2 regions of the Clostridium cellulovorans 743B genome follow, and region 2 is predicted to be linked to the other one. Evidence: a T-box and tRNA genes for the amino acid it is inferred to sense, from the RefSeq annotation. Region 2 holds a T-box; the other holds one or more tRNA genes.

Region 1 (16,069 bases), 580 kb from region 2:
CTGTCCCTTTTAGAATAGAACTTTTTGGTGATGAAATTGATTCTATAAGAACCTTCAATTTGGAATCTCAAAGAAGTATAGAAAGGGTAACAGAGATAGAACTTTTCCCAGCAAAAGAGATGATATTGACTAATGAATTGGTGGAAAAAGGTGTTGAACGTATTGAAAAGGATTTGGAGAAGGTTTTGCAAGTAGCAAAAAAACGTGATGATAAAGAGTTGGAGGAAAAAATTCGCTTTTCGATAAATAGAAACATAGAAAGTTTAAAAGAAAGATGGACTTTTGAAACTATCGATAGTTTTCTTACATATTTTTATGAAAAACCTTCAAGTTTTTTAGATTATTTTAAGGATTGTATGATATGTATAGAGGATACAGATCGTACTAGTGGTAAGCTTGATAGTGTATATTATGAATTTGCCAGTAATTATAAAAGCTACTTAGAGAAAGGAGATATCCTACCTGGGCAAGGAGAGCTTTTAGTACCAAAAGAAGAAACTTTAGAACGGTTATCATTAAGTAAGTTGTTTACTTTAAATTCTATTATTAAAGCTTCGAAGATATTTGAGCCAAGAGTTACTGTGACATTTAATGAAATATCCTTAAATTCATACCAAGGGAAAATGGATCTTTTGACTGAAGATATAAGGGACAAGAAAAGAAGAGGATTCAAAACTGTAATATTATCTGGTACAAGACCAAGAGGAGAAAGGTTTGTAAAAACTCTTGCTGATTATGATATAGTGGCAACCTATAAGGATACAATTCAAGAAATTAAAGAAGGTGAAGTTGTCATAACTTTTGGAAATCAGCTGAAGGGTTATGAATTCCCTGAATATAAAGTATCTATAATTTCTGATAAGGATTTTTTCGGGGAAACAACTAGAAAGAATGCACAAAAAAAGAAGAATGTTAAGGGTGTAGGCAAAATAAGTAGTTTTGCTGAATTAAAGCCAGGAGATTATGTTGTGCATGCTAATCATGGTATAGGAGTATATAAGGGTATCAAACAACTAGAAGTTGAAAATGTAAAAAAAGATTATCTTATGGTATCTTATTCTGATGGAGATACTTTATATGTGCCTGTAGAACAATTGGATTTGATTCAGAAATACATAGGTAGTGAAGGTAAGGCTCCTAAGATAACAAAACTTGGTGGAAGTGAATGGCAGAAAGCAAAAACTAAGGCTAGAAATTCTATTAATGAGATTGCTCAAGATTTAGTAAAACTTTACGCTACTCGTGAAGCTGTAAAGGGATATAGTTTTTCTAAGGATACAACTTGGCAGCAACAATTTGAAGCAGAGTTTCCGTATGAAGAAACACCAGATCAAATCAGTGCTATCGAAGAGATAAAGGTTGATATGGAAAAAAACAAGCCTATGGATAGATTGCTTTGTGGAGATGTAGGCTATGGAAAAACTGAGGTTGCTATGAGAGCTGCTTTCAAGGCTGTAATGGATGGAAAGCAAGCTGCATTTTTGGTACCTACAACAATTCTTGCAGAACAGCATTATAAAACACTGAAAAAAAGATTTACAGGTTTTCCTGTAAACATAGATATGATATCTAGGTTCAGAAGTGCAACTCAGCAAAAGGAGACTTTGAAGTCTCTTAAAGAAGGAAATGTAGATATAATAATTGGAACACATAAAATTTTAGGAAAGACGGTACAATTTAAAGATTTAGGTTTATTAATTGTCGATGAAGAACAGCGATTTGGAGTTAGTCACAAGGAAAAAATAAAGAATGCAAAGAAAAATATCGATGTTCTTACTCTATCTGCTACCCCTATTCCTAGAACACTTAATATGTCATTAACAGGGGTAAGAAGTATAAGTGTTATCGAAACTCCTCCAGAGGAGAGGTATCCTGTGCAAACCTATGTGGTTGAATATAATGACCAGCTTATAAGAGATGCAGTGCTCAGAGAAATAAATAGAAAAGGTCAAGTTTTCTTTGTGTTTAATAGGGTAGAAAATATTAGAGAGATTGCCGACAGTTTAGCTCATTTAATACCAGAGGCTCGAATAATTGTAGCCCATGGACAAATGGCAGAAAAAGAACTTGAAGAGGTTATGAGAGCATTCATGAATCAAGAGTATGATATTCTTGTAAGCACAACAATTATTGAGACAGGTATTGATATTCAAAATGCTAATACTATGATTATTTATGATGCAGATAAAATGGGCTTATCTCAATTATATCAATTAAGAGGAAGAGTTGGACGTACTAATAGAATAGCCTATGCTTATTTAACTTACAGAAAAGATAAAATAATAACCGAAGTGGCGAAAAAGAGATTAAAGGCAATAAAAGATTTTACAGAGCTTGGCTCAGGTTTTAAAGTAGCATTAAGAGACCTTGAGATAAGAGGAGCAGGAAATGTAATGGGTTCTGCACAACACGGTCAAATGGCAGCCATTGGTTATGATTTGTATTGCAAGATGCTTGAGGATACTATAAAGGTTATTAAAGGTGAAATTGATAAAGAACCAATAGAAACTGTTATTGAAATGAAGGTAAATGCCTTTATACCAAATGGATATATAAGTGATGAAACGCAAAAAATTGAAGTTTATAAAAAAATCGCTTCAATAGAGACCAAAAAAGATTTGTTGGATATTACTGATGAGCTTATTGATAGATTTTCAGATTTACCGCCTTCGGTGAATAATTTAATGGAAATATCCTACATAAGAGCTTTGGCTAAGAATCTTGGCATAATTGAAGTGAAGGATAAAATCAAAGAGATACACTTAATTTTTGAGAATAAAGATAAGATAACAAAGGAAATGGTTAATGCTATTATAGATAAGTACTCAAAACATATTATGTTTAAACAAGAAGAGACACCAACTATGATATTTCAACTAAAAGACATAAAACGAGAGGAAATATTGAATAAATTAAAACATTTCTTAGAATATATTGGCGAGACCATTGTAAATTAGTTATTTTATGTTAAAATTAGAAGTGAGTGAAATAAAGCTAGTGAAAATATGAACGGAGGAATTATAAAGTGAAGAGTATAAAAAAATTAGTGACTGCAGCGCTTATAGGTGCAATGGTTGTTGGAGCTACAGGTTGCGGATTCTTAGAAAAAACTGAAACAAATAAAGCAAAGGAAGTAGTTGCGAAAGTTGGGGATGAAAAAATCACCAAGGGAGATGTCGATGAAGAAATAAAATATATGATAGAACAAGCCAAAACTCAGTATGGTGAAGATTATGCTTCAAATGAAGAAGCTATGAAAGGCATCAATGAACAAAGAAAAACAACTTTATCAGCGCTTGTTGATTTGAAATTACTACTTCAATATGTTAAGGATAACAATATTGAGATTAACGAAGATGAAATGGAAGCTGAAGTTGATAATGCTTATAAACAAGCGAGAGATCAATATGGTAGTGGAGATGATGCCACTTTTGAAAAATTACTACAAGATAATGGATATACATTAGAAAAATATAAAGATGATATTAAAAATGCATACATTTCAAGTAAAGCTAGAGAAGCTATGAGTAAGGGTGCAGAAGTTACTGATGCAGATATAGATGCAAGCTTTAAGAAAGATGAGTTTTTAACACAAAATGCTAATGCTAAGTTTGTTCAATATTTACTATGTAAGGTAGAATCTTCTGCTACTCCAGAGGATAGAGCGGCTAAGAAGAAGATAGCGGATGCTGCATTAGCTGAAATAAAAGGTGGATTATCATTTACAGATGCTGCAAAAAAATATTCAGATGACCCTTCAACTAAAGATAATGGAGGATACCTTGGAGCTGTAACAAGTGAATCAGGATTAGTAGAAGGATTTAAAAATGTTGCAATTGGTTTAAATCCAGGACAAATGAGTGAAGTAGTAGATGAACCAACATTTGGTTTCTTCATAATAAAATCTATATCAACTGATGAAGCTATTGCTTTTGAGAAAGAAAAACAAAAAACTACTTTATTACAAACTAAGCAAAGTGAGAAGGCTGAAGAAATTTTACAACAACTAAGAGACGAAAAATCAACTAAGTATGAAGATAAGTTAGTGGGTTAATTTAAATTATTCTTATGGGTTTTAAATTTCTTGCTTTATAAAAATAATGTATTATATGGAAAGCCTCTTATTACAGTATGTAGCAGATGCATAGTTGTTGCGGAATTTGTATAGCAATAGGATGGCTATTCAGCAAATATAAGATACCTTCATCTAAAGTTTAGGTGGATTAAGAAGAAACCTTCGATGATAGAATAGTAAGGCTATCATCGGAGGTTTTGATTTGAAAGTTCAAAAATATGCAAATAAGAACCATTGAAATATGTATATAATATGCTAAAATAAAAAATGAGCGAAATTTAAGGATATGTAGTGAATGGAGGAAGTTTACGTGAAGAATATAAAAAAATTAGTTACGGCAGTTATGCTTGGCACAATGATTATTAGTGTATCTGCTTGTGGAATAGCTGAAAAAACACCAGCAGCTAAAGCGAAGCAAGTGGTTGCAAAGGTTGGAGAAAAAAAGATTACTAGAGGCGAAGTAGATACAGCTATGCAATCATACATAGATGAAGCTAAGGCTAAGTATGGCGAAAAATATGAGACAAGTAAAGAAGCTATGAAAAGTATTAATGCACAAAGAGAAGCTCAATTAAAGAATATGGTAGATACAGAGCTTATGCTACAATACATAGAAGACAATAATCTAGAAATTAATATGGATGAGATTAACTCTGAGACAGATAAAGAGATAGAAAAGATGAAAACTGATTATGGTCAAGGTGATGAGCAAAAATATATAGATGTTCTTAAAAATGCAGGTTTCACACCAGAATCTTTCAAAGAATATACTAAAAATAGAAAATTAACAGATAAGGCTAAAGAAGCTATAGGAAAAGATATTACAGTAAGTGATGAAGAACTTGCTACTAGTTTTAATGAAGAAACTTTTAAGACAGAAAAGGCCAATATAAAGCATGTTCAATATATATTAATTAAAAATGATGCAAATGAAGATAAGGCTAAAAATAAAGAAATTGCAGATGCTGCTTTAGCAGAAATTAAAGGTGGATTATCTTTTGCAGATGCTGCTAAAAAGTATTCTGAAGATTCATCTACAAGTCAAACAGGTGGATACCTTGGTGAAGTAACAGACCAATCTCAGTTGGTTGAAGGATTTTTGAAGGCTGCGCTTGCATTGAATCCAGGACAGGTAAGTGAAATTATTGATGAACCAACTTATGGATTTTTCATAATCAAAGCTCTTCCAATTGAAGAAGCGATTCCTTTTGAAAAAGAAAAGTCTAAAGCTTCTTTATTACAGGAAAAGCAATCATCTAAATATACAGAAGTTCTTGAACAATTAAGAAGTGATAAAGTAAAAGAATATAAAAGCAACTTAACAAACTAGTTAATTAACAATGAAAACTTTTATTATAAACATTTTTTTAGCAAATGAAGATAGTAGGCTTATGTACTAAGTGATTAGTGCATAAGCTATTTTTTTATCAAAAATTTAAGAACTAAGAGGGTTTGTAGAAAAAGTCAATCCATAAAATTCATATTAAATAATCTTTATACATTTTTGTGTGTAGACAAAAGAAGAAATTTGTAAAAAAAATGATAAAAAACAAAAAGATTATGGATAATTTTTCTTACAATGCAAATGCTAAATTTGATAACAAAGCATAACAAAAAACAGGAGGAAAACAAACGATGAAAGCTACTGGAATAGTAAGACGTATTGATGATTTAGGCAGAGTAGTTATTCCAAAAGAAATCAGAAAAACTCTTAGAATAAGAGAAGGAGACCCTTTGGAAATCTTTACTGATAGAGAGGGTGGAGTAATTCTTAAGAAGTATTCTCCTATTGGGGAACTAAGAAATTTTGCTAGAGGTTATGCAGAGGCGTTGAATCAAACTTTAGGACATACGGTTTTAATAGCAGACAAAGATGGATTTGTTTCTATTAGTGGTATTTCTAAAAAAGATTATGTTGAGAAAAAAATTTCAAAAGAACTTGAAGATGTTATAGAAGGTAGGAGAACTTTTGCTATAGCTGAAGATAACAAAGGAATTCCACTTTATGAGGGAGAGGATGTTGGTAGATATAGTTCACAAGTTATAGCACCAATCATATCAGAAGGTGATGCAGTAGGAGCAGTAGTTTTAGGTAGTAAAGAAGGGACTAAATTTGGTGATGTGGAAACCAAACTTGCAGAAACAGCAGCAACTTTTTTAGGAAAGCAAATGGAACAATAGATTTACAGAAGAATATTTTTTAATTAATATTGGGCTTATTAGAATTAAAAAATGGTTAAAAAATAATAGAACTGTCATGGGTAAAATCACTTATCATGGCAGTTCTTTTGCTTTTGGGCGGAGATGCATTTTTATATTAGGAAACTTATAAAAGTGTAATATTCATTTATAATCGTAAATATTTTAATAATAGATGCTGATTATGGGGGGATATTATGAAAAAGCAATCGATGCTTAAAGGGACATTGATTTTAGGGATTTCAGGAATTATAGCTAAAATATTAGGATTTTTTTTTAGATGGCCATTGATTATGCTTATCGGTGATGAGGGGATGGGTTATTATCAGATGGCATTTCCACTTTTAACAGTTTTTTTTGCTGCAGCTTCAGGTATACCAATAGCAGTATCTAAACTAGTTTCGGAACGAAGTGCATTAGGCGATAAAGGTGGTGTTCTGAACATAATTAACAAGGCTATGATGCTAATGGTAATAATAGGAGGCGGTTTTAGTGCTTTCATATTATTATTTTCACAAAATTTAGTATCAGCGTTAAGGTGGGATCCTAAGGCGTACTATTCTATAGTTGCAATAGCGTTTGCACCAGTAATAGTGGGATTAGTTGGTGCTTTTAGAGGATTTTTTCAAGGACATCAGAATATGACACCTACAGCAATCTCAGAAGTCATTGAGCAGATTGCTAGAGTGGTGATCGGAGTAGGACTAGCGTACATACTTTTGCCGAAGGGAATTGAATTTTCAGCAGCAGGAGCAGCTTTTGGTGCTGCTGGTGGAGGCGTTTTTGGGTTAATATATCTTTTGTATAAATTTAATAGAGAAAAAGTGCGGATGGGATTTGATAAGGTTACAAGAGATAATAGAGTATTAACAAAGATAATAAAAGTTGCAGCGCCTATATCTATAGGATCATGTATTGCAAGTCTTACTTCTTTGCTAGATTCTATATTGATACCACAATTGTTATTTAAGGCGGGGTTTGATTATAAAACATCTACTATGGCTCTTGGACAATTAGGGAAGGTAAGTGTATTAGTACATCTTCCCTTAACGTTAGCCTTAGGCTTAAGTGCTTCCTTAATACCGATAATAGCGTCTGAATATATTAAGGGTAAAAAACTTTCTGTTATAAAAAAATCCGAACAAGCAATATGCTTTTCTATGGTAATAGCATTTCCTTGTTGTCTTGGTTTATTTTTCATGGCAGATCCAATATTAAATCTTTTATTTCCAGGTAAGGCAGAAGGGTACATGCTTTTAAAATATTTATCAATTTCTATACCTTTTATGGTCATGACTCAAATTACTACAGCTATATTACAAGGAGTTGGAAAATTGTATTCACCACTTATAAATTCTCTTATAGGGGGGATTGTAAAGATAATATTGACTCTAATATTAGTCCCTATACCACAATTATATGTTTTTGGTGGTATTATTGGAACAATTGTAGGATATATAATTACATCTCTGTTGAATTTGAAAGTGTTAATTAGAGATATGAAAATTAAATTTAGTTTTAATAATGCTTTAGCAAAACCAGCATATTCATCCGTTTTTATGATAATTCCTGTTATATTAATCCATAGTAAGTTTCTAGCTTTATATGGAAGTGAAGCTATAGCTACTTTATCATCTATCACTATTGGTGTTATAATCTATTGTATACTTATTATAGTTTTTAGAGTTTTTGATTATAATGATTTAATGGATAGAGTCAAAGTTAAAAGGAGGAATTGATGATGATAAAGATAGTGGGTTTAGGACCAGGTTCTAAAGAATCGATCACAGTTGGAACTTTAGAAGCTTTAAAGTCTAGTTCAAGAGTGTTGCTTAGAACCAAGATACACCCAACTATGAAATACATAGATGAGATGGGAATAAAATATGAAACTTATGATGACAGATATGAGACTTTAGATAATTTTGATGAGGTGTATAAGTCTATTGCGGAAGATATAATAAAAAAGTATGAAGAATTTGGAACTTTGGTTTATGCAGTGCCAGGACACCCACTTGTAGCCGAAAAATCCGTCAATAATCTTATAGAGTTATGTAAAGTGAAAAATATTGAATATAAAGTTTTAACAGCTGTTAGTTTTGTAGATGTAATGATGGAGGCTTTAGAAATAGATCCTATTGAGGGTTTAAAAGTTATAGATGCTTTTGACGTTAAAAATCAAGTTATAGATAGAAGAGTTGGTACAATTATTACGCAAGTATATAATAAAATGATAACTTCCGAAGTTAAAATTTATCTTTCTCAATTCTATAATGATGAAAAGGAAATCTATTTTGTTAGGGCAGCTGGAGTAGATGGTGAGGAGATCATTAGAAAGATAAAGCTTTATGAATTAGATAGGCAAGAAGAAATCGATTATCTTACTTCTGTATATGTTCCAAAGGATTATAACAATGAATATAAAGATTTCTATGATCTCATTTCAATAATAGAGAAATTGAGAAGTGAAGATGGTTGTCCTTGGGATAGAGAACAAACTCATGAATCTATTAAAGAGGAGTTTATTGAAGAAGCTTATGAAGTTGTTGATGCAATAAATAACAAAGATGACAATAATCTTGTAGAAGAATTAGGTGATGTACTTCTTCATGTAGTTTTTCATAGCATTATAGGTAAAGAAGAAGGATATTTCAACGAAAATGATATTGTAAAGGGTATCTGTGATAAGATGATTTATAGACATCCTCATGTTTTTGGGGATATTTCTTGTGAAAATAGCAATGAAGTTCTAAAAAATTGGGATGAACTAAAAAAGGCAGAGAAGGGTATAACTTCTCAGTCAGAAGCTATGAAGAATATAGCAAATGCTCTCCCAGCGTTGATAAAAGCACATAAGGTACAAGAAAAGGCAGCTAAGGTGGGTTTTGACTGGGATTCAGTAGAACCTGCTATGGATAAGGTGCTAGAAGAACTTCAAGAAATAAAGGATGTATATAAAACAAAAGATCAGTCAAAAATATTAGAAGAAGTAGGAGATTTATTCTTTTCAGTGGTAAATGTTTCAAGAATCCTTGACATTAACCCAGAGTTTGCATTAAAGTATACTGTAGATAAATTCATAAGACGTTTTGAATTTATGGAACAGCTTTGTGTTAAGAGGAATTTTGTATTCAAAGATCTACCTATAGAGAAGTTGGATGAACTATGGGATGAGGCAAAAAAAGCAGAGAATATAAAAAGAATTAGGTAACAAAGTTATAAATTCCTAGATAAAGAAGGAATTCTAGTATTTTTGAAGAATAGAAGAATTAGATACTCACTTTAAGGAGGGAACGAAAGTGAATAAAACAGAATTAATAAGTAGTATTGCAGAAAAATCAGGTTTAACAAAAAAAGATGCTGAAGCAGCATTAAAAGGTTTCATGGAAAGTATTCAAGAAGCATTAGAAAAGAAGGAAAAGGTTCAATTAGTTGGATTCGGTACTTTTGAAGTTAAAGAAAGAGCTGAAAGAACAGGAAGAAACCCAAGAACAAAAGAAGAAATAAAAATACCTGCATCATCAGTTCCATCATTTAAGGCTGGAAAAGAATTAAAAGATAGAGTAAATAAATAATTCTTTTTATACATAAAATGGACTATGGCAAAAAGAACCTAGATTAAAAGTCTAGGTTTTTTTTGTAGGTGTCTAAGATATATTCTTTTAGAAATAATTGGAGGATATTATGAGATTAGATAAATATTTAAAAGTATCAAGAATAATAAAAAGAAGAACTGTGGCAAAAGAAGCTTGTGAAAGTGGAAGAGTTATTATAAATGGTAAAGTGGCTAAGCCAAGTTCTGAAGTTAAAGAAGACGATGTAATAGAAATTTTATATGCTAATAGATCTTTAAAAGCTAAAATAGTTAACATAGCAAATCATGTAACTAAAGATAATGCTAAAGGTATGTATGAGATAATAGCAGGCGAAGAAGATACGGAAGAAGGAAATGGAGAAGAGTAATGCATAAATACTCCTTCTGAATCATATACATTATGTGATAGGAGGGGATAGTATGGAAGTAAAAAAAGAAATTAGAATTGAAGAGAAACAAGGCAATATCACCTTAAAAAATAGAAAAGAAGCATTTATAACAGGCGTAGTTGAAGTAATTAGATTTAATGAAGAACAAATTCGTTTAAATACAAATCAAGGACCATTAATTATAAAAGGTGAGAATTTAAAGATGAACAAGTTGGATGTTCATAATGGTGAAGTAAACATTATGGGCAAAATAGATTCTATAGTTTATACTGGCAGCAAAAAAACTAACGAGAGTTTAATGACTAAGTTGTTTAAGTAGAGGTGTATTATGCTGTTAAAATGGAATTATCAGCTTATAATTTTATTGTCTAGCTTTTTAACCGGTATGATAATGGGAATAATGTATGATGTCTATAGAGTTTTAAGAGGTCTTAATAATAAAAATAAAATTGTCACAGCTATAGAAGATGTTTTATTCTGGATATTTGCTTCTTCTATTGCCTTTGTTTTTTTACTTTTTACTAATTATGCTATTTTAGGTCCTTATGCATACATGTATATAGCCTTAGGGCTTTACATATATTTAAGATATGTAAGCAAAATTATGATTAAATTTAATTATAGGTGTTATCTAGCTCTAGGAAAAGTGTTAAGGATAACTATAAATTATGCCAAATATCCGTTCCAGCTATTACTTGAAAATAAAAAGAAAAATTAGCTTGAATTAGATAAGAAAACACTTTACAATAGTAGTAAGAATGGAATTGTAGGTGAATGGATATGAAAAAATTTAAGCTTAGAAAGCTTTTATTTGCTATTTTTACAGTTTATATCTGCTTTATGCTTGTTCATCAAGTTACTACTTTCATAAGAATAAATAAAGATATGAAGGAAATAAAGTCGCAGTTACAAGTAGAAACAGAAGAAAATGAAAAGTTGCAAGATGAAGTAAATATGTCCTCATCAGATCTATTCATAGAAAAAAAAGCTAGAGAAAATAGCGATTTAATCAAAAATGGCGAAATACCAGTGGTAGATGGCAATAAATAATTAAACAATTAAAACAGGATAAATATTAAGGAGGAATTTTTTCAACATGGCTTTAAAGGCAGGAACAATAGTAGATGGAGTGGTTGTTAATATAACCAAGTTTGGCGCATTTGTAGAGGTAGAGGGGAAGACAGGTCTTGTACATATATCTGAAGTTGCGGATAATTATGTCAAAGATATCAAAGAACATCTTAAAGAACAAGATAAGGTTAAGGTGAAAGTTCTATCAGTTGAAGAAGATGGGAAAATCAGTCTATCTATTAAACAAGCGAATCCAACAAAAAAGACCGTTAGACCAATGGAAATTGACTGGAATAAAAATCAAAGAAGTGGTGGCGATTTTGAAGATAAGCTTTCAAAATTCCTTAAAGACAGTGAGGAAAGATTCCAAGATATAAAGAAACATCAAGACGTAAAAGGAAAAAGCAAAAAATCAGTTATGAAATAGTTTCTTGTAAGGCAAGAATAAAAATACTGCTTAGATAAAAAAGGTATTCTAAGCAGTATTTTTATTTAAAAAAATAGCTTTTTCAAAAAATGAACTATAAAAGTGTTAAAAGTTTCAAGTTTCAAATCATTTAAGAAGTTTATATAAAACTTCAGCCATCGGTAGTTTAGAACGTTATTAATAATAATAATTTATGTTGTCATTTTTAAAGAAGATTAATTTTCCATCTTCAGTTTTTATAGAAATAAAAGTATCTTTAATGGAAACAAGTTCACCAGTTATTGAATGTCCACTAGTGGGTTCAATGGTTATTGTTTTTCCTTGGTAGTTTTCGTTGATAAAGGTATCTAAAGCTTTTTTTATATAAGGGTGATCATTAATATTTAGAGATAAAGCTGAATTATCTTTTGATAGTGGTATAGAATTTTTTTTAGTAAAGTCTATTATACACTCGAGCCCGCAATTGTTATTGAGTATATTCGATATGTTTTTGCAATTTTCAAATTCGTTTTCTAAAAAGTGCGTTGCTGAAGTTTCCATAGCTTCCTGAGAATTTTTGGAGCTACTATTTAGGTTTAGTACTATGTTTCTGTTTGAACTTTTATTGAGATCTTTTTTTAAGTTTGATAAAAGTAAGATTAATAAAAAGTTATATATATCCATAGTAGTCTCCTTTAGAGAAAGGTTTGGAAAATCTCCAAACCTTTATAAACTACAAAACGATTCTAATAGAAATAATCTATAGCATCTATATTAATATTTAAAATTCTATTTGGAGGTGCTGTTTCTCTTATTCTTACAAAATTGTCGCCTACAGAAAGAACTTCTCCAGTCAAAGCCTCAGCCACAGGTCGATTTCTAATAACTATAGTTATAGCTACATGACAATAATCGTGTTTTATTAATTCAGCCATCATTTTCACCTCTAGGGATCAGGTAAAATAACTCTGTCCCTAAAATTAGTATATTCCTATGATTGAATTCAGGTTCCATTAAAAAAATTAAAATTATGTGTTGACATATATGAAAACCTATTATATAATAAATCTTGTCGCTGAGATACAATATAAAGAAGCGACGCAAGAGTACGTGCCGAAGTGGCGGAACTGGCAGACGCACAGGACTTAAAATCCTGCGATGCTAACACATCGTACCGGTTCGATTCCGGTCTTCGGCACCATTTAAAAATAATATCGCGGGGTGGAGCAGTTGGCAGCTCGTTGGGCTCATAACCCAAAGGTCGTAGGTTCAAGTCCTGCCCCCGCAACCATTAAAAGATAATAAGGCGGAATAGCTCAGCTGGCTAGAGCATTCGGTTCATACCCGAAGTGTCGTAGGTTCAAGTCCTATTTCCGCTACCAAATGTGCCGAAGTGGCGGAACTGGCAGACGCACAGGACTTAAAATCCTGCGATGCTAACACATCGTACCGGTTCGATTCCGGTCTTCGGCACCATTTAAAAATAATATCGCGGGGTGGAGCAGTTGGCAGCTCGTTGGGCTCATAACCCAAAGGTCGTAGGTTCAAGTCCTGCCCCCGCAACCATTAAAATAGAATAATAAGGCGGAATAGCTCAGTTGGCTAGAGCATTCGGTTCATACCCGAAGTGTCGTAGGTTCAAGTCCTATTTCCGCTACCAGATAACTCCACAATAAAATGTGGAGTTTTGTTGTTTTACGAATACCACAGGTTTTACCTGTGGTTCTAAAAAGCTTCTAGCGATGAGTAGAAAAAAAGAATACCTCCAATGTAAAATGGTAGTAGGTTTGCCGACCACAACCAAAAGTACAAAGGAGGTATATCCGTAATGGATAATAGTAGTTTAGCACATAGTAAATGGAATTGTAAATATCACATAGTCTTCGCACCAAAGTATAGGAGACAAATCATATATGGAAAAATAAAAGCGGATATAGGGGTAATACTTAGAAAGTTATGTGAACATAAAGGAGTAGAAATTATTGAAGCAAATGCATGTAAGGATCATATACATATGCTTGTAAGTATACCTCCGAAGTTAAGTGTCTCTCAGTTTATGGGGTATTTGAAAGGTAAGAGTTCATTGATGATTTTTGACAGACATGCAAATTTGAAATATAAATATGGGAATAGGCAATTTTGGTGTAAAGGCTATTACGTTGATACAGTTGGAAGAAACAAAAAGATAATAGAAGAATACATAAAGAATCAAATACAGGAAGATTTAGCATATGAACAAATGAGCTTGAAAGAATTTATTGACCCGTTTACGGGTGAATCAGTAAACAAAGGCAAAAAATAAAGCACCTTTTAGGTGCAGCCAGTAAAGGTATGCGGTTGGCAAACCGCTCAATGTGCGAGTAGCACGGCCAGTAACATGCCCTTATAGGGCTAAAGCAAACCACCCGTTTGACGGGTGGTCCTGATTTTATATAAGAAATTATAAAATGTAAGAATTGAGGATAGACTTAAAAATATAATCATAATAAGTAAACTTTTTATGAAATGATAAGAAGGATTTCTTTTGATTAAATTATATATCTTTTTTAATTAGTTTATTACGGAATTCGTGATTTATAAAATTAGTAGTTAAGATATGTTACAAAAATTAACATTAACTTATATTTATCTTGTGAATATTTTTATAATTTCAGCATATATTTGTAGTTTCAATAAAAAATAAATTTTATTTGTCCTACGATTATTTAATTAACACCTAACTAATGACAAAGATTTCCATACAACTCTGATATAATGACCTTACTTAATAATCAGAGGGGGTTATATAGTGCAGTATGGCGCAGATATGATGGAGTATAAACGGGTAACAAAAGAAGATAAGGATGAAAAGGCTAAGATCTCCAAAAGGGACATAGTGAAATTTATAGGACTGTTTGTATGTTCATTTTTAATAAGTAGAGTATGCCTTATTAATGATACGGCACCCTTTGGAATTTCCTTTGTTGCAGCAACAGGGCGAATAAAAAGGTTTAATTATAGTCTTTGCTCGGCTTTTGGTACATTTGTAGGGTATGTAACCTTAGTTGATCGTATTAATAATTTATGGCTATATTTATTTTTAATTGCTGCTATAGTTTTTTATAACTTAATTGCAGGAAAAAAATCTATAAAAGAAGATAGTGTTTTTGTAGGAACAATCATTTTGATTATAGAAATTATTTATACATTTATTGTGCATCACTATTCTATAGATGTAATTATTATTACAACTTTATTGGATGTAGTCACTATAATACCAATATTTCTACTTTTGGTTTATTCTATAAAGTCTTTTAAAAATTTAAATACTCGATACATATATTCTAGTGAAGAAACTATAGCTATGGCTATTCTTTTAGCGCTTATGGTTTCAGGAACTTGGGGTATTGAAATCTATGGAATATCGTTAATAAATATTGTTGCAATTATTATAACTATGATTTTGGGATACATAAATGGAAGTGCCGTAGGGGCCTCTATAGGTGCTGCTGTTGGTGTTATTTGTGGTATGTCAACTAATTCTATGATAGATTATATAAGTTTGCTTGCATTAGCAGGCCTTGCAACAGGTGTATTTAAAGAACTTGGAAAGATAGTTAGTTCTCTGGCTTGTATAATATCTATCGTATTACTACTTATATATAGCAAGTTTCAGATGGATTTTTCAATGATTGAGGCGTTGATTAGCACAGCAATATTCTTATTAACTCCAAGTAAAATTTATGAGAGATTCAAGAAAGAATTGAATATAAATAAAAAAGAAGAAATATTAAAGGAAAATTATAATTCTAAAATAAAGGAAATTTATAAAGAGAAGTTAAATAACTTTTCTAAGGTTCTTCATAATATATCTAAGGTTCTTGATGATTTAGCTGATAATGATAAGTTAGCAATGAAGCAGAAAAGTACAAGGATTGTAGAGAACTTAGCTGATAGGGTTTGTTCAAGTTGTAATATGTATAATATTTGTTGGAAAAGAGAATTTTATTTGACACATTCGGCTTTCCAAGAATTATTAGAACAATATGATTATGGCACCGTAGCACTTCCAGATGAGTTAGAAAGAAAATGTGTAAAGAGGACGGTGCTTATAAAGAATGCTGAGGAGTTAATGAATAACTTTGTTATAAGTGAGATGTGGAGACAAAGACTTTGTGAAGGTAGAGAAATATTATCAAATCAGATAGAAAATATGGGGAGGTCTGTAGAAGAAATAAGTGAGGAATTCAATGAGGAAGTTTGTTTCAATGGAGACCTTGAAGAATTGCTTATACATAATTTTAACAGGCATGGTGTGAGATACTATGATCTAATGTGCTTTAAAACTAAAGAAA
Region 2 (16,069 bases):
GAGATACTTTTAAAAGTGCAAAAATAGGACAAGGTCGTGTCTACCTGTCACCTTGTCCTTAAAAATTAATCTACATCATATCTTCCAATTACATGAAACCTATGTTCATATGCTATTTGATTATAATAATAAAACTCTTCAGATGGTTCCTGGAAGCGAACAGTAGCATATTCTCTAGCTTTGTAACCTCTTTCATCTTCAACCTCGTACAAATCTTCAGTACTATATCCATGCTCAGCTAAACTAACATAATCTGCATCCTCAACGGCCGCAACGTTAAGCCCAAAATATCTCATTTTTCTATAATCATATATGTAATTCGGGAAATATTTCTTCCAGTTGCTTGTAAGTTTTTTCAAGTCAACTTCTTCCTTCTCATTTTCCCCTTCAACTGCAAGACCTGCTGCACTAATCAATAAGTTTTTAATGCTCATAAAAGTTTCTTGATCTCTATTTGTATACTCATTTCTAAGATATCTGCACATAAATTCATAAATTCTCCCTGCACATATCATAAATGTATCCATATTATATCTACTTCTAGTTGTATCTAAGTCCCCACTACCAGAACTTTTTTTAGCTTTATAATTAAACTGCAGTGCGAAAGCATCCGGTATATGTCTTATTTTCATATGTCCGATTGCTAGAATTTCTTTCTCCCTAATATTAGGATCTGGACCAAGATTCTTATTACTTTTTCTAAATTTATTATAGCAATCTGTCATTCTAGCAACGTTCATCCAACTTTTCATTCCTGAAAAATGTTCATGTGCAAAAGAATCAGCATAGACATGTAATAGCATTCCAAACTTAATAGGAAGTTTTTTTAATAACCCTTCATCTTTCTTTGCTTTTGCCTGCTGAACCTCATACAATACCTCATCTACCAATTTTGTAACTAATGCTCCATTAGTATCCCCCCTTTCGCATCTTGCTATATTCTCATCAGAGTAACCTGATGAAACCTTTGAAAGTGGAATAAAATGAAAAGGCAAAATTGTTTTTAATTGCACTTTTCTTGACACAGAAGCTACTTCCGCAATTCCAGTAATAACAGGGTCAAACTTATAACCCCTTCTGATTTTATTTTTCCATGCAAATCCATGGTCGAAGAAAAATTGAGGTGGTCTTTTCAATACATTCATGTTGGTTTTCTGAAACTCGAAATCATCTACCATCTGAGAGAATGTTGCAACCTTTTCTGATTGTTCATTATCAAAACCTGCTGTCAAAGCTAGAGACTTTATTAGGTAATAATGAAAATTAATATCCATATATAGTTCTCCTTTCTAATCCAAGAGTTTATATTATTAAGTGACTATTATCTAAATTAGAATTATTTATCTCTAAAATTAAAATAAGCAAAACCAATCTTCATATCCACTTTTTTACAATCAAATTATAACTTTAATCACCCCGGATTATAACTAGCCAAGTGGCTAGGTTTTTAAAGTTTTTTCATTATCCCTTTGTTTAGGACTGAAAATGAAAAACAGACCATTAATCCCCTCCGGATATCAATAGTCTGTAAATATGGGCGTTCCAATAAATGAAATATCTTTCCTAATTGCTACAGTATGTGAATTTGTACAAAAACATTGTTGGAACTTATATATTTTTTAACTGAACTTATTTAGAGCGTTTCTTGGATAATGATAATCAAGTGAAAATTCAAGTTTACTTATCCATAATAACAGCTTTAGAACAAGTCATTTTCGCTTGCTATCTTCACTGCCATAATACGATTTTCTGCATTAAGCTTTTTTAAAAGATTTGCTATATGAAACTTAACTGTCGCAGTACTTATATCTAACCTAGCTGCTATCTCTCCATTGGTGCACCCTTCTGCTATCAGACGGATAACCTCTAATTCTTTTTTACTTAGTTCTTCAAAATCATGTTTCTCTTTTATGTAATTAGGATAGTATATGGCCATTTTCTTCAATTCACTAGTAACAGCTTTTATATACGCAGGTTTTATTTCAGAAGAATTCCAATCAAATTTTCTCCATAGTGGCAACAAAGCTGCTCCTTGATCAGAAATAATATGTATATACGGATATTCCGTTGCCTTTTTCACTGCTACAAGAAAAAGTTCTTCCCACTCTTCACCACGTCTAAATAGGATAATAGCCTTTAAAAGATTTATTTCAATCTGAAGATAATTTCTATGATACAGTTGAGTATATTTCTCTAAGATATTTAAAATATATAAAGCCTCCATATACCTTCCCATACTCACATAAACCCGTGCTTTGGTAAACAAACAGAAACGATCTGTTATATAGAAGCTTTGATGTTCATTAGGAGCATAACTTTCCATCCACTCTGATGTTTTATTTGTCTCCCCCTTCAATAAAGCACAATAAGCAAGACTTGCATGAATATTAGGCAGTATTTCTTTAAACCCAATTTCTTCTGCTTTATCGCGAATATTAATAAGTATCCCCTCAGCAGTATCTGCTTGTCCCTCAGATTGAAAATTTCTTGCCATTACCCCAATTGCTGCATATTGAATACGAATAGATCCTTTGTAGTTAGCATCAGAAAGTCCTCTAGTTAAATAACTCATTGCCTCTGTCTTTTTATTTTTTTCATATAGATTTTCACCCATACATACCTCTGCAAGTCCAACAGATTCCTTTCCAATTACTGCTTCTACTGCTTTTTTCATAACTGGATATAGAATTTTATCGTTTTTAGACCACTTGGAAAAGTCAAGTCCTCCATTTATGACACTTGGCATATTTCCAGTAGGTATTATATTTTCTATACAAATACCATACCTCAAAATATATTTGGACAGGAATATTAATTTTTTTCTTACATCTTCTGAAGTTCCATGTGGAAGTGCTACAAGGGTACGCACATAAACTTTTAAGGCTTCTCCTCTTCCCCCTTTTTTCTTTTCCTCCTCCACTTTTTTCTTTAACTTTTGAAGATATAGGCTACTTTCCTCCACCTTCATTTGATAAGAAAAAAGTAAGGTTTTCACTCCTAAAAGCTTAGGAAATTTCTCCTCCATCTCTTTTGGAAGCTCCTTAAGATAGACTTCACTATTTTTTATAAAATCTCCATCTACATTTTCACTGAGATATATCACAAGCTCTGCAATTTTTTCAACTTGTCCTGCTTCCTTATAACACCTTAATGCCTCATTTAATTCTCGCCTTTTTTCATAGCATTTTCCTGCGTTAGCATAAATAAGAACTCTTTCCTCCTTTGGAAGAGCCATTTGCTTTACCCTTAAAAACTGTAAGAAGAACCTATGAATCTCATAAGTATCTGGTGGAGTGAAAATAAAAAAGCTACTAATTACCATAATACTATCTATTATTTCTTTAGCTTCTTCCCCTAAAACACCTTCTGCCATTTCTAAATTAAATTTCGAATATGCTGACAGCTTAATCATGGCTTCTATCTGTCTTTTCTGCCACCTTATAAAAAGTGTTCTATCTAGATAATGAAAAAGGTCCTGCCTTCCAATTTTATCTATAGCTTCATAATCTCTATAGCCTTCGTTCAAAGTCCTGATAATAGAACATAATGCAATAGGATAACCTTTGGTAATATTCATAGAAAGCCTTACCAATCCTTCTATTTCAGCTTTCTGTAAATTATCAAAAAGATTCTCCTTCTTTAACAACATTTGAATATGCCTCTTCTCTAACCAAAGAGATTCTTTATTTACAATAACAAGTTGTTTTGTTAAATAGAAAGGCTTCAAATAAATAGGTAATGGTGCTCTGCTTAATAGCAAACACTGTAGTTTCCCTTGACCCTTATTTAAATTTGCAAGAAGCTCTACTAATTTATCCTGTGCCGGCTCTTCTAAAAGCCATTGCAAACCATCTAATATAAGTAGTGTTCTAACTCTTGTATTTTTGTTTTTTATTAAGTAGTCCTCAATCTTTTCTAAAAAACCTTCTTCTTCTATGCTAATACTTGTCCATTTGCTAAACTTTCTTTCAGCAAAAGCTTCAGCAACCGAACTTTTCCCAAAGCCTGTCATAGCAAAAAGATAAATCATTCCAAACTGATTTAATTGATTTTTCCATTCTCTTTCCAGTTCTTCTGAAATGGCTATATTTTTTTCCGTAACATAGATTTTATTCATAAGTGCATATACCCCTTTATCAAATATACGGTTTCAATTTAAAATTCAAATTCATTTCAATTTATTTTCTATATTACTAATATTATCGCATACATTCCAATTTATTTAAATTTCCTACTCCAAACTATGTATATTATCCATATGCTGAAATATTATTATAGTAAAGCATGTTGTGTTCTATTAAGGAAAATGAAAATGTTTTCAGACAAAGTTCAAAGTACTACTCTTGATCTAGCCACACATAGAAGTAACCATGAGTATATTAAAACTATCAACACCACTGACCTTGATGACATCTATTTTGTAGACACAAGCCACCACATTACTCTTGATACCATGTTAAGTGACATTTATGATGTTGGTATTGATGATAGTAGTCTGGTAATTTCAACTTATAACGAAAACCTTTATCCAGAGATTTTCTATGAAGATAACCCTGAGGATATTGCTATCGCAGCCTATGATGATTCATCTTTATTAGAGGAAGCTCTTTACCCCTTTAATTATGTTAATATCGATGATTCTGTTAGTGTTGGTGGCTACCATAACAATGATTGGCTCTACTATTGGGCAACTTCAAAAACATCTACTTGATTAATATAACGACCTAGTAGATGATAAAACTTGTATATTTGAATGAACTTTTAATGGTCTAAGACAAATAAACTACTTTTTGCAGCTTTCATTCATCTTAGACCATTTATTTTATATTCTTAATAGAATTTATTATCAGCTATCATAGGTTGTAAGTTTCTAATATACTTCCTTTGCATCTTTAGGCAACTTATGTACATCCCTTAAAAACTTTAAACTATTATTTGCTTCTAGTTCGTTATAAATAATGTTCATTTTATTTGTTACCTCTTTGGCGATATCATTAAATAAATCACACATAATAAAAACAGCTTGCCAAATATCCTCTACCTTTCCAGCAGGATAAGTCTTTAAAAATTTATCCCAGTTATCCTCTTCAAGCCATCTGTACATATACTTTCCCGACTTACCAGCACTAACAGAAAAAGAAGTCTTAAACCCTATCTTCCATTCCAATAAAAGAATTAATTGAGGACGTACGCAATAATTTAGCATATCCATTACGTATGGTATTTCCTGTCGCCATAATCCCTTGGCAACGTTATTTAGACCCCACCAATATTCATTGCAAGTCTCTAAGAATTGACGATTTGTAGGTTGTTTTATCCAATAATCCTCGTCAGTTTCCTTTGGCATTTGTGGTAAACAACTATCCTTATCCAATAATATCTTGCAAAGCCTTTCTTTCTTAATTGTATTTAATACATAGGATAAAGTGCATACATGTAAATCCAATCGATTTCCATCAGCAAACTGAATAAGCCAACCATAGCAGTTTTCTACATCACTTTCGTATTTAGAATTCTCCTCAGGATATTGCATATATAGCCGTTGTCCAAATCTATCAATCCAACTTCTATCTTCGCGAAAGGATTTTGTATCATTAACAACATATATAACATCATAATCCTGAAAAATATCTTTTATGGCATTAGGATTTGTCCTTGATCCATTTATATAAACTGCACGAATCCTTTCATCTTCTTTTGCTGTATTTAATATTAAATCAAACATTTCTTGTTCAGTACGCATTTTAATCCCCCAAGTTTTAATTATTAAATTCATCCAAAGAGACTTGACTATGTATATATTTTTCTCTAAACTCGTCTTCCAAGATACTCATGGTAATCATGTCATAATATTTATGATTATAGAACCAACCATCTCGTTTAATTCCTTCTTTTTTAAAACCTATTTTTTCATATACATGAATTGCCCTTTCATTAAATACAAATGCTTCTAACTCAATTCTATGCAAGTTAAGCATTCCAAAGCCATAATTTAGAGCTAAGATTATGGATTCACTACCATAGCCCTTATTAAACTCTTCTTTTCTGTATATAATAATTCTCATATTAGCACTTCTGTTATTTCTATAAATATCATTAATTACAACTTCACCTACTGCTTTATTTGATTCCTTAGAAAATATTAAAAAATCAATCCTACTTCTATCACTACATATATCTTCTAAATATGTAGTGATATCTGATTTACTAAATATTTGTTGCGTCCCAGTAAAAATCATGGCTTCTATACTACAGTCATCAAAATTTGACCAATATTCATCTGCATACTCTGGGTCCAATTTTTTTAAATAGACTAAATCTCCTTTTAGTTCTAAAAAGTTTCTCGTATCTATTCTCATATCTTATCTCCTTTAAATCATGCCTTCATTCAGCATAAAAATTATTTTTTACATCTGAACAAATCTATTTTTATCTTAACATTGTTATATTTCATATCTTTACTCTTTCAAAAATTTATTTTTCCTGAAGTAAACATCGAAAACTGTTACAAACCTATTTTAAGAAAATAGTCTCAAATCAAAGCATAGGGGGTACTTAGGATGTCATACTAATGATTTTGACAAAAATAAAATTAAATCATCATTATTATTACAAGTAGTGTATGGTTCCAACTGTTTGTTCATAAACCACACACCTGAACCGTCTGGAATATACCCTCTTTTAACGTAAATTCTTTGAGCAACTCCATATCCTGAATGAAGTCCTACTCCAAGAGAAACTGTGTTACTAATTTTTCCTGCTATCTTTTCCGCAACATCAAGGATTATATTTCCAATGCCTTTTCTTTGATATTTTATTAGCACATTAAAATCACAGATTTCTGGAATCTTTCTATCAGCAAACGGTCCCTCTAATGCTTTCGGTAATATGGTTGTGTAGCCTGCAATATCACCGCAAAATTCTGCTATTAATATGTATCTTGCATGATTTTTTTGCTCATTAAAATAATAGTTAAATAGTTCTATTGATTTATTCCACCCCTGCTCCTGAAAGGCTTTAACCAATTTTCTTGCATCCTCTTCCTGCATAGAACGTATTAAGACATCTTCGTTCTTGTGATATATCATTTTTCCCTCCGAATTTTCTTACCTATTTTCTAATTCTTTTAGTTTCAGCATTAATTCTAAAAACCAAGTTTCAGCTATTTGTGGTATGGTTCACCGTCACCACAGCCGGTTATTACATTATTTCTACTTTATTCCTATACCTTTGTTATTATCTTTCTAATATGGCTTTGATACACTTTTATAATATCCTTCACAAATAGGATTAATAGTTTCCCAAAATTTTAAATATTCTGGTTACATTTTAGGAATTCAATAAAAATTATCTATATTATTTTTTGTGTAGCCGTAAAAAAGCAAGGAATTGACAGTGATGCATCGCCTACTCTCATAAAATTTAAATTAGGAGTTGCTTTTATAAGTTCAAAAATGATACAGAATATAAATAATGTTAAAAACGGAAGTATAAAATCAGAATCAATTGTAAGGAAATTCTAACTTATAGCTTCAACCACAATGAGGGACGAACACCACCTATACATTTTCCATCACTGATATTGCCTTTCAATATATTGTTGCCTTGGATACCTATATTACCGTCACCGTGGATGTACACGGCTTTTACATTAACGCGGCCAGGGGACCGAAGCCACCACCAAGTACTCCATTTTTCACCCGGAAGTCTTGCTATTCGTTTACTGTTGTTTTCATCTTTTTTTTCAAACCAGTATCTTTGATTTTTTCCTGGGTTATACAGTTTTGAACTACTATCACCGAAATATTTGCACACTACTTCCTCAATGCTTAATAAAAATATACTATCCTTTGTATCTGCTCCGCCCTTTGAACCATACCACTGATTATCAGGATTTTTATTTATTACCGGAATTATTCTTGATTTATCAGTTACGTTGAATTTATCATAAAATTCACCATTAAGATATTTTCTTAATGCGCAGTCAGCCCATGTTATATCTTTATAAGCATCATGGTAAGCACGCTGTTCTATAATATATTCTGTCATAATCAAAGCCCTATTGTTTTGTATGTCAAGGACACGCCAATTATAACCGCCAAATAATAATGATGAGTCGATTTTTATATCTCCCATTTAAACACTCATTTCTTTGTAATAGGCAATCTCTTAACCTTTAAATATAAACCGTTACACGGTGTACGAGTGAAATTTACCTGTGCTTTTATTCCGCACTTCCCTTGTTTTCTTTAGTCTTTTTGTCTACAAGTTCCATAACGTTTTGTCGCCAGTTACCATCTTTTGATAAAGCATCTTGAAAAGAACAGAAATCCGGGTTGTCGCTTTCTTGCAGTGCAGCTTGGTAAATCTTCAACTGCTCAATCAGTGATAAAATCAGATCAAGGATTAATAATGCCAACCCAATATATAAACAAGACTCAATAAATGAACCAATTATTAGCAAGATTATGCTTGGAATAAATAACCAAAAGAAACGAAAAAGTACATTTGTAATAAACCCAAAAACAAATAAACTTAGCGGATATTTTCTTTCATTCATAATAAAATCTCCTTTCTTTAATTCCGCGACAAATTCCTATTTGACAGTTAGTTTTATCGCTATTAATTTACGTTTTCTATGAATTGATTAATAATTACTATATATAATTATATCTCGCATAAATCATTTGGTAAATCATTGAAATAGAAGAATTTCTCAACCACCGTATATAATCCTAAACTACCAAAAGTATAAACCCCACTACATTATTTGTAGCAGGGTTTGATAATAAAATTATAATATATAAAATCTTCTATTTTAAATTTTCCTCAACCTCTGGAGATATTAATTAAAAGTTCATCCTTAAGGAGTGGTGTACACGCGCCCCAATAGTATATACATAAAACATGAAGGGCTCTTGTACATGCAGTATAAAGCAGCAATCTCTCCTCTTCACAGTTGTAGTTACCATTACCTGCATTATAGATAAGCACTACATCAAATTCTAAACCTTTAGCAAGATAAGCTGGTATTATTAAGGTATCACTTACATATTCGTCATCATCTTTCATTATAACTTTAACAGGAGTCTTGTCTTTTAAGGAATGATATACCTCAGCTGCTTCCTTTGCAGTTCTTGTTATTATGCCAATTGATTTGTAGCCTTTGTCCTTATATAATTCTATATCTTCAAGAATTCTTTTTCTTATGGCTTCTACATCAGAAAAACCAAGTAATAAAGGCTCATCTCCGCTTCTTTCAACACATCCATCAGTAATATTCTTATGAAGAAGATTCCTTGAAAATCTAGTTATCTCTAGTGTAGATCTATAGCTTTTAGTTAAATTTACAATGCAAGTGTTCTCAAGAGGCAATATATTAGAGATATTATTATAACTTCCAACATTCATATATGGATTGATAGATTGGTGTATATCTCCCAATATGGTGATATTAGCATTATTAAAAAGCTGATAAAAGATTTCATACTGCAACGGTGTATAGTCTTGTGCTTCATCAATAATAACATATTTGATATCTGAGGTCTTAGGCATGTCTCCAAAAGCACCTTTTAGATATAACAAGATAGGCTGATCCTCATAATTAAGTGTTCTAGCCTTTAGATTTTCTAATGTATATTTCTTGATTCCATCAACTTCCTTCTCACTGTATTCATTGTTTGAAACAGCAGAAAAAAACTCCAATTTCTCAAAAAGATTTTTATAAATATCTACTAAATCAAATTTTGTCATCTTATCTATGCCGTAGTATAAGTCCTTCATTTCACTTTTTACAGTTTGTATACTACATTCCGTAATTTCTACTTTATCTATATAAGAACCAGAGTCCCTAAGTTCACTAGCAATTTCCTCTACTCGCTGCTTTTCATAAGGCTCTATAAGGAATAATATTCTTTCTCTTATCTTCTTAAGTCTCCTTTTAAGTGGAAGTTGTACATAATCCTTGAAAAATGATTCTTTTAAATCTTCAGCTGATATTACTAGATTATCTCTGAAAATTATATCTTTAAAGTTTCTATCTGCTTTTTCAACATAGTCTACATATCTTTTTAATATCCCAATAAACTCAGTGGAAGACTTATATTTTATGCTATCGATTCGTCTATAATAGTTTAATCCTTTTTTAGCCCCAAGAATATATTCCATCATTGCACTATAATCTTCTTTTTTAAACCCATTGCCAAGTGATTTATGCATATACTCTTTAAAAGTTGTCTGATGCATGTTGTCTTCTCCAAGCTGAGGTAATACGTTTGAAATATAATCGTTAAAAATATCATTTGGCGAAAATATTACTATATTTTGAGCTGTTATTTTGTCTCTGTGCTTATATAAAAGATAGGCAATTCTATGAAGGGCAACAGAGGTTTTGCCACTTCCAGCAGGGCCTTGAACAATGAGATTTTTATACTCCTCATTACGAATCACCTTATTCTGCTCTCTCTGAATGGTCGTTACTATAGCCTTCATCTTACTATCAGTACCTTTACCCAAAATATCTTGAAGTATTTCATCATCAATTTTAAGATTGCTATCAAACATATATTCAATTTCGCCATTATTAATTTTATACTGCCTTTTTAACGTAATCTTTCCATGGATAGTTCCTTCAAGACATTTATACTCCGCGTCTCCAATCTCATAATCATAAAACATACTAGAAATCGGGGCTCTCCAATCATACACGAGAATATCATAATTATCATTAGTGAGATTAGAAATTCCAATATAACACTTCTCTTCTTCCTCTCCAGCTTCAATAAAGTCTATTCTTCCGAAATATGGCGATAAAATTATTTTCTCATATTTATCTTGAAATTTTCTTGCAAGCTCATGCCTTTTCTTTTGAATTTTCATAGTAGTAATGTATTCCATAAAGCCTACAATCTGCTCCATTCCATTACTTATGGAAACAGGTCCTATGTCATTCCAAAGTTCCCTTTGTGTTTCAATAGCGTCTTTTCTATAATTTTCTTTAAAGTTGCGTTTTTTATCAAACTGCTTTTGAGCCTCTTTAAGAACTTCCTTCAGCCATCGATTTTCAACCTTCCATTCATGATCATTCCTATCCATGCGCATCCCTCCTAAACTTAAATAAAGCAAAACTTAATCTAGCCTTTGAAGAACGTTAAAAGCCATAGTTACTACATTCTAGCAGTAGTCCATAGAAATGAACAGTCTATATTTAAGATTTTACATATGCTATAATTAAAGTAGGGATAGAACTTTTCCTATAAAATTTCTTTAAAAGTTATACCATTTTTCTTCTATTATCTTTTTATCAAGCCTTTCAAATAATATTGTAACTTCCTCAATTGAAACCCCACAATTTGGATTAATGGCTTCCCACTTATCTTCATTAATAGCTAACCATGCTTTTATTTTCGCTGAAGATTCTGGTAAAAATGGTGATAGTAAATTTGCTAAATTTGCTATTGAATAAATACAATTGTATATTGTATTACCGCAAACCTCTAAATCGTCCTTTACAGTAATCCATGGAGTCTTTTCATCAAAATATTTATTGATACTTCTTATAAATTCAAAAATTTTCTCAAGTGCAACTTTTAAATTTCCTTGTTCAATAAATTTACCTATAAGATCATATAAACTCTCTATTTCTTTTTTTATATTACTGTCTACTCTTCCATTTGGAATTTTATTATTGAAATATTTTTTAGCAAAAACTAAAGTTCTATTAACTAAATTTCCATATGCCCCTAACAATTCACCGTTATTGCTATTCACAAATTCTCTAAAAGAAAAATCCGTGTCTCTTTTTTCAGGTGAATTAATTAAGAAAAAATATCTTAAGGCATCAGAGTTATAAGCCTCTATTATATCTGGTACCCACACAGCCCAGTTATTACTTGTTGATATTTTTTTACCTTCTAAGGTTAAATGTTCACTAGATATTATCCTTTCAGGTAACTTATTATAACCTATACCCTTTATTAAAGCTGGTAAAATTATAGAATGAAAAGGTATGTTATCTTTACCATGCACATAATATGAAATAGCACTTTCATCCCAAAACTCTTCGTAGGATTTTTTATTTTCCAATGCCCATTTTTTACTCATTGTAAGATATCCTAATACAGCATCTATCCATACATAAACCTTTTTATCATTAAAGCCTTGTATAGGTATATCTATTCCTAAGGATAAGTCCCTTGATATAGCTCTATCGCATAACCCTTCCTTCAGATATCTTTCTGTATTATTTACTGCATTAATTCTCCAGTTTCCTTGAGTCTTATCTAGGTTTTCTTTAATAGTGTTTTGAAATTTAGATAAAGAGAAGTATAACTGTTTTGCATTCTTCACTATTGGTTCACTATTACATAACTTACATTTTCTTTCCGAAAGTTCTAAAGGTTCTAGCAAAGAACCACAATTATCACATTGATCACCTCTTGCTATTGAGTGACATTTTGGACATACTCCTTCAACATATCTATCTGGTAAGAATTGATTGCAGTGTTCACAGTATATTTGCTCTACTTCTTTTTCATAAATCAATCCTTTATTATATAGCAAAAGGATCGCTTCTTGTACTTCCTTCTTATGAAATTCATCATCTGTTCTACCATAATAGTCATAAGAAAAATTTAATTTTTCAAAACACTTTTTAAATTCTCCATGATATTTATCTGCTATATCCTTTGGCGATACACCTTCTTTTTTTGCTCTAATTGATATAGGAGTTCCATGGCAATCACTTCCTGAAACATACAAGACATTATCTCCCTTTCCTCTATAGTATCTTGCTAGTACATCTCCTGGTAATAATGCAGCTATATGACCTATATGTAGTGAGCCATTCGCATATGGCCACGCTCCTCCAATTAAAATATTCATTATATAATTCCTCCTCAATAATAATTTAAAATATAAAAAAACTCCCGTCCTAAGAAATTAATCTTAGGAACGAGAGTTAAACTCCGTGTTACCATCCTACTTCATACATATCTCACAATATGCACCTCATCAAGTACGTCATATAAACCATATGATTATACTCTATCACTATAACGGGTGAACCCGTTGCAGCCTTAATTTTTATAATAAAAATCTCGGTGCATCACTCCAAGGCCATTTTCACTTTAATATCCTTTGCTTCCTCTCACCAATAGAAACTCTCTGTAAAAGTATTCTTAAAGCTACTTTCCTCTTCTTTGCATTTATTGTTATTATACTCTTCTTGATTACATTGTCAATATATTTAATGTAAAAGTGGTAAAAGTCAACATTTCCTAGGTAATTTTTCACCTCAACGCTATAAAATCTAAAATCTTTATTACTTACTATTTAGTTTCTAAAGCTATTTTCCATGCATTATAAAAATCACTAATTGATTGATAACGTTGATTTCTATCATTACTTGTAGCTTTCTTAGCAACCTGAAATAACTTTTCTGATGCTTTCCATTCTTCAATACTTCTATTATAGTTATTTCCTAATAACTCAAAAGCCACTGCTCCCATTGTAAATACATTAGTAACCTCATCAATAGATGCTTCTAATTGAAATTCCTCTGGTGACATAAATCTTGATGAGCCCCACATACGTCCCATTTCATTTTTCACTGGCGATTTTGAATAGAAATCAATATCACAAATTGTTGTTGTATTGGTATCAAAATCATACATTATGCTACCATCATAAAAATCTATAGCAACATACTTTTGTTTAGCAACTTCCTCATGAATATTAAATATAACATCTAGACAGTTCAACTTATGCTTAAGTTCTAGGTTATTGAATTTAACATTAGGTGATTGTGGATGAGTATATTTGGGATATTTTTCAAAGTCCCAATGAGCATGTAGACATTCTCCATTAACCCATTTATAAATACATGCATATCCTTTTCCAATTTCCCCATGCCAAATTAGCTGAATTAAATTAGGATGTTTAATATCCTCATAGATTTGTGCAGAAGCTTTCATTCGCATAATTGCATCTTCCACTTTGCCCTTATACTCTTTTGTACAACAACCAGCATATTTTATAAAATACTTATTTTTTCCATCCTCTATTCCAAAAGCGATATTTCCAGAATCCTGCTCTGAAAAAACCGTAAACACTTTTCCATAGTTACTCAGCCATGAAAAATTATGCTCCTCTTTTAACTGAAACTCACATTGATCAATTGTTTTTAATATCATATAATCCTCCTTAAATATAGAGGGCTATCTTTTAATTTCCCTCCAAAGAATAGTTGTAAAAGTTTTTATAACCATACTACACTCCCCTTTCACTGATAAATTTATCATAATTATATCATTCTTTAGTGAAACCCTCTAATTATATTATTAAGTTGGTTTTACAACATCATCTTTTTATTTCGTAAGCGTGAAAAAACTCTACCTTTACTTAACAATAACTCCAGTAGTTAGCTATAAGTGCTTTCTACTGGAGTTTATTTCTAAACATTATCCTCTGAATGATTTGCAACGTTCCTATCAACTACTCCTTGTCTGAGACATAAAGACCAAATCTCCGTCATCGTTCCCAATATAAAGTGCATAATTTTCGTTACCTAATGTAGCTACGGATATTCCGCCTTTTGTTTTAAAATCATTATCTAAATCATTTCCTACTATAGTTGTTATTATAGAATTTTCAGTGACCTCTTCTTTTGTATCAATATGGTATTGACAAAGATTTCCGTCATTTGTCCCATTGACTTGTAAATAATGATCAACAATGCTTCCTCTAGGTTCCCCGCCAGAAATATTTTGGAGTTCTAAATCTGTCCTCATTGGTCCCCTTAAATCATACACATATATGCTATTTTTTTTATCACTTGCTTTATAAATATATGAGTGGAAATACTTTCCCGGTGAACATATATATCTTGTTGATGTGTATTTCTTTCTTGATACAGTTTCTCCTGTCTCGTATACTTTTTTCACATCTTTATCCAGCCAGAGTAAGACATCAACAAATTCTGCATTCGTAACATAATTCAGTAATATCTTATCATCAATAATGGTAGCAGAAGGTGAGAATAATATCGATGTTGTATTATTTACCCCTTCAATCTTATCTTTACAGCTCCAACTGCCTGGTTGAATTTTATCCAATGGGCAAGTCATATACTTTAACGTATGATCTTTACTGCTGTTATAAAACACATAACAGGTATCATTAAATATAACTGCTGCTGGATTATTGTTTGTAGTTGGTGGATTTTTAGATGAATAAATTGGATAATTTGTCATCCAAGTTTTACTATTTCCATCATAAATAAGCACATGAATACAATTATCAGTTCCTTCAAAAAAACCATATAGCTTGTTCCGTTTCGTATCAGCTATCAATGTTGGATTCTCCTTTGCCTTCGGCTGCATAAAAGATATATCTTTAACATATCCAAGTTTTTTCCAATAAGAAAATATAGTTGAAATAAACCATGCATAATTATCAGCATTCAACACGGCCTTTTCTGGACTCTCCTTTGCCAGTTTCCTACAATTAGTTATACCATATTCATAATCTATAATAGGATTTGTTTTACCTATTCTAACTGTATGTGATAATTCATGGTAAATAGTAGCCACCTGACTATCCATATCCCCATATACTGCTTGCTCATAAAAAGCATTCAATAAAAAAATATGATTTTGATATAGCATATTATAAGGCATTACAAACGCTACAACTCCCTGTTTGTTTTTTTCCGCAACCCCTGGTACACTTTCATTCCAAAGATGATAACTAACTTTATTCTTTAATCTGCCATTGATTCTTTTCATAATGTCTTTTATAAAATTATATTTATCATAGCTATTAAAAATATCTTTAAATTGTGGAGAATTTTCTGTCGTAAATCCAATTTTGTCAACACATTTCTGACTCAGCCTTTTTAACTGACGATGCACTAAAAGCATCATACTTTGTAAATCTGAAGGTTTCAATTCCTGTCTACCATTAGAATACACAGTTCCTTCTCTATAATACAAGACACTCTCTGAATCCCCATAAAGTATTGCTTCTTCGATATCATCAAAAGGAATACTTTTCTTTATTCCCACCTGTA

The links. A T-box is a leader RNA that pairs with one kind of tRNA and senses whether it is charged. The one in region 2 lies ahead of metG (methionine--tRNA ligase), so its partner is inferred to be a tRNA-Met.
Region 1: it has a tRNA-Met gene. The T-box ahead of metG (methionine--tRNA ligase) is inferred to sense a tRNA for this amino acid. The anticodon was not compared.

The regions. Positions count from the first base shown of each region.
Region 1 covers NC_014393.1:4,569,399-4,585,467, reverse strand. Annotated here, with positions in the region: gene mfd (transcription-repair coupling factor) at 1-2,957, shown strand, start outside; gene CLOCEL_RS19035 (SurA N-terminal domain-containing protein) at 3,026-4,054, shown strand; gene CLOCEL_RS19030 (SurA N-terminal domain-containing protein) at 4,386-5,405, shown strand; gene spoVT (stage V sporulation protein T) at 5,711-6,256, shown strand; gene CLOCEL_RS19020 (putative polysaccharide biosynthesis protein) at 6,472-8,013, shown strand; gene yabN (bifunctional methyltransferase/pyrophosphohydrolase YabN) at 8,016-9,485, shown strand; gene CLOCEL_RS19010 (HU family DNA-binding protein) at 9,574-9,849, shown strand; gene CLOCEL_RS19005 (RNA-binding S4 domain-containing protein) at 9,959-10,237, shown strand; gene yabP (sporulation protein YabP) at 10,290-10,577, shown strand; gene yabQ (spore cortex biosynthesis protein YabQ) at 10,587-10,976, shown strand; gene CLOCEL_RS18990 (FtsB family cell division protein) at 11,039-11,308, shown strand; gene CLOCEL_RS18985 (S1 domain-containing RNA-binding protein) at 11,355-11,756, shown strand; gene CLOCEL_RS18980 (LSm family protein) at 11,934-12,419, opposite strand; gene CLOCEL_RS18975 (hypothetical protein) at 12,482-12,670, opposite strand; tRNA gene CLOCEL_RS18970 (tRNA-Leu) at 12,848-12,936, shown strand; tRNA gene CLOCEL_RS18965 (tRNA-Met) at 12,951-13,026, shown strand; tRNA gene CLOCEL_RS18960 (tRNA-Met) at 13,041-13,117, shown strand; tRNA gene CLOCEL_RS18955 (tRNA-Leu) at 13,123-13,211, shown strand; tRNA gene CLOCEL_RS18950 (tRNA-Met) at 13,226-13,301, shown strand; tRNA gene CLOCEL_RS18945 (tRNA-Met) at 13,319-13,395, shown strand; gene tnpA (IS200/IS605 family transposase) at 13,564-14,037, shown strand; gene spoIIE (stage II sporulation protein E) at 14,524-16,069, shown strand, end outside.
Region 2 covers NC_014393.1:3,992,667-4,008,735, forward strand. Annotated here, with positions in the region: gene CLOCEL_RS16255 (DUF6765 family protein) at 66-1,274, opposite strand; gene CLOCEL_RS16260 (helix-turn-helix transcriptional regulator) at 1,700-4,117, opposite strand; gene CLOCEL_RS16265 (hypothetical protein) at 4,307-4,711, shown strand; gene CLOCEL_RS16270 (aminoglycoside 6-adenylyltransferase) at 4,871-5,743, opposite strand; gene CLOCEL_RS16275 (GNAT family N-acetyltransferase) at 5,760-6,359, opposite strand; gene CLOCEL_RS16280 (GNAT family N-acetyltransferase) at 6,564-7,088, opposite strand; gene CLOCEL_RS16285 (DUF6273 domain-containing protein) at 7,525-8,136, opposite strand; gene CLOCEL_RS16290 (hypothetical protein) at 8,225-8,560, opposite strand; gene helD (RNA polymerase recycling motor HelD) at 8,830-11,094, opposite strand; gene metG (methionine--tRNA ligase) at 11,266-12,882, opposite strand; T-box leader at 12,945-13,209, opposite strand; gene CLOCEL_RS16305 (serine/threonine protein kinase) at 13,329-14,192, opposite strand; gene CLOCEL_RS16310 (M35 family metalloendopeptidase) at 14,490-16,069, opposite strand, start outside.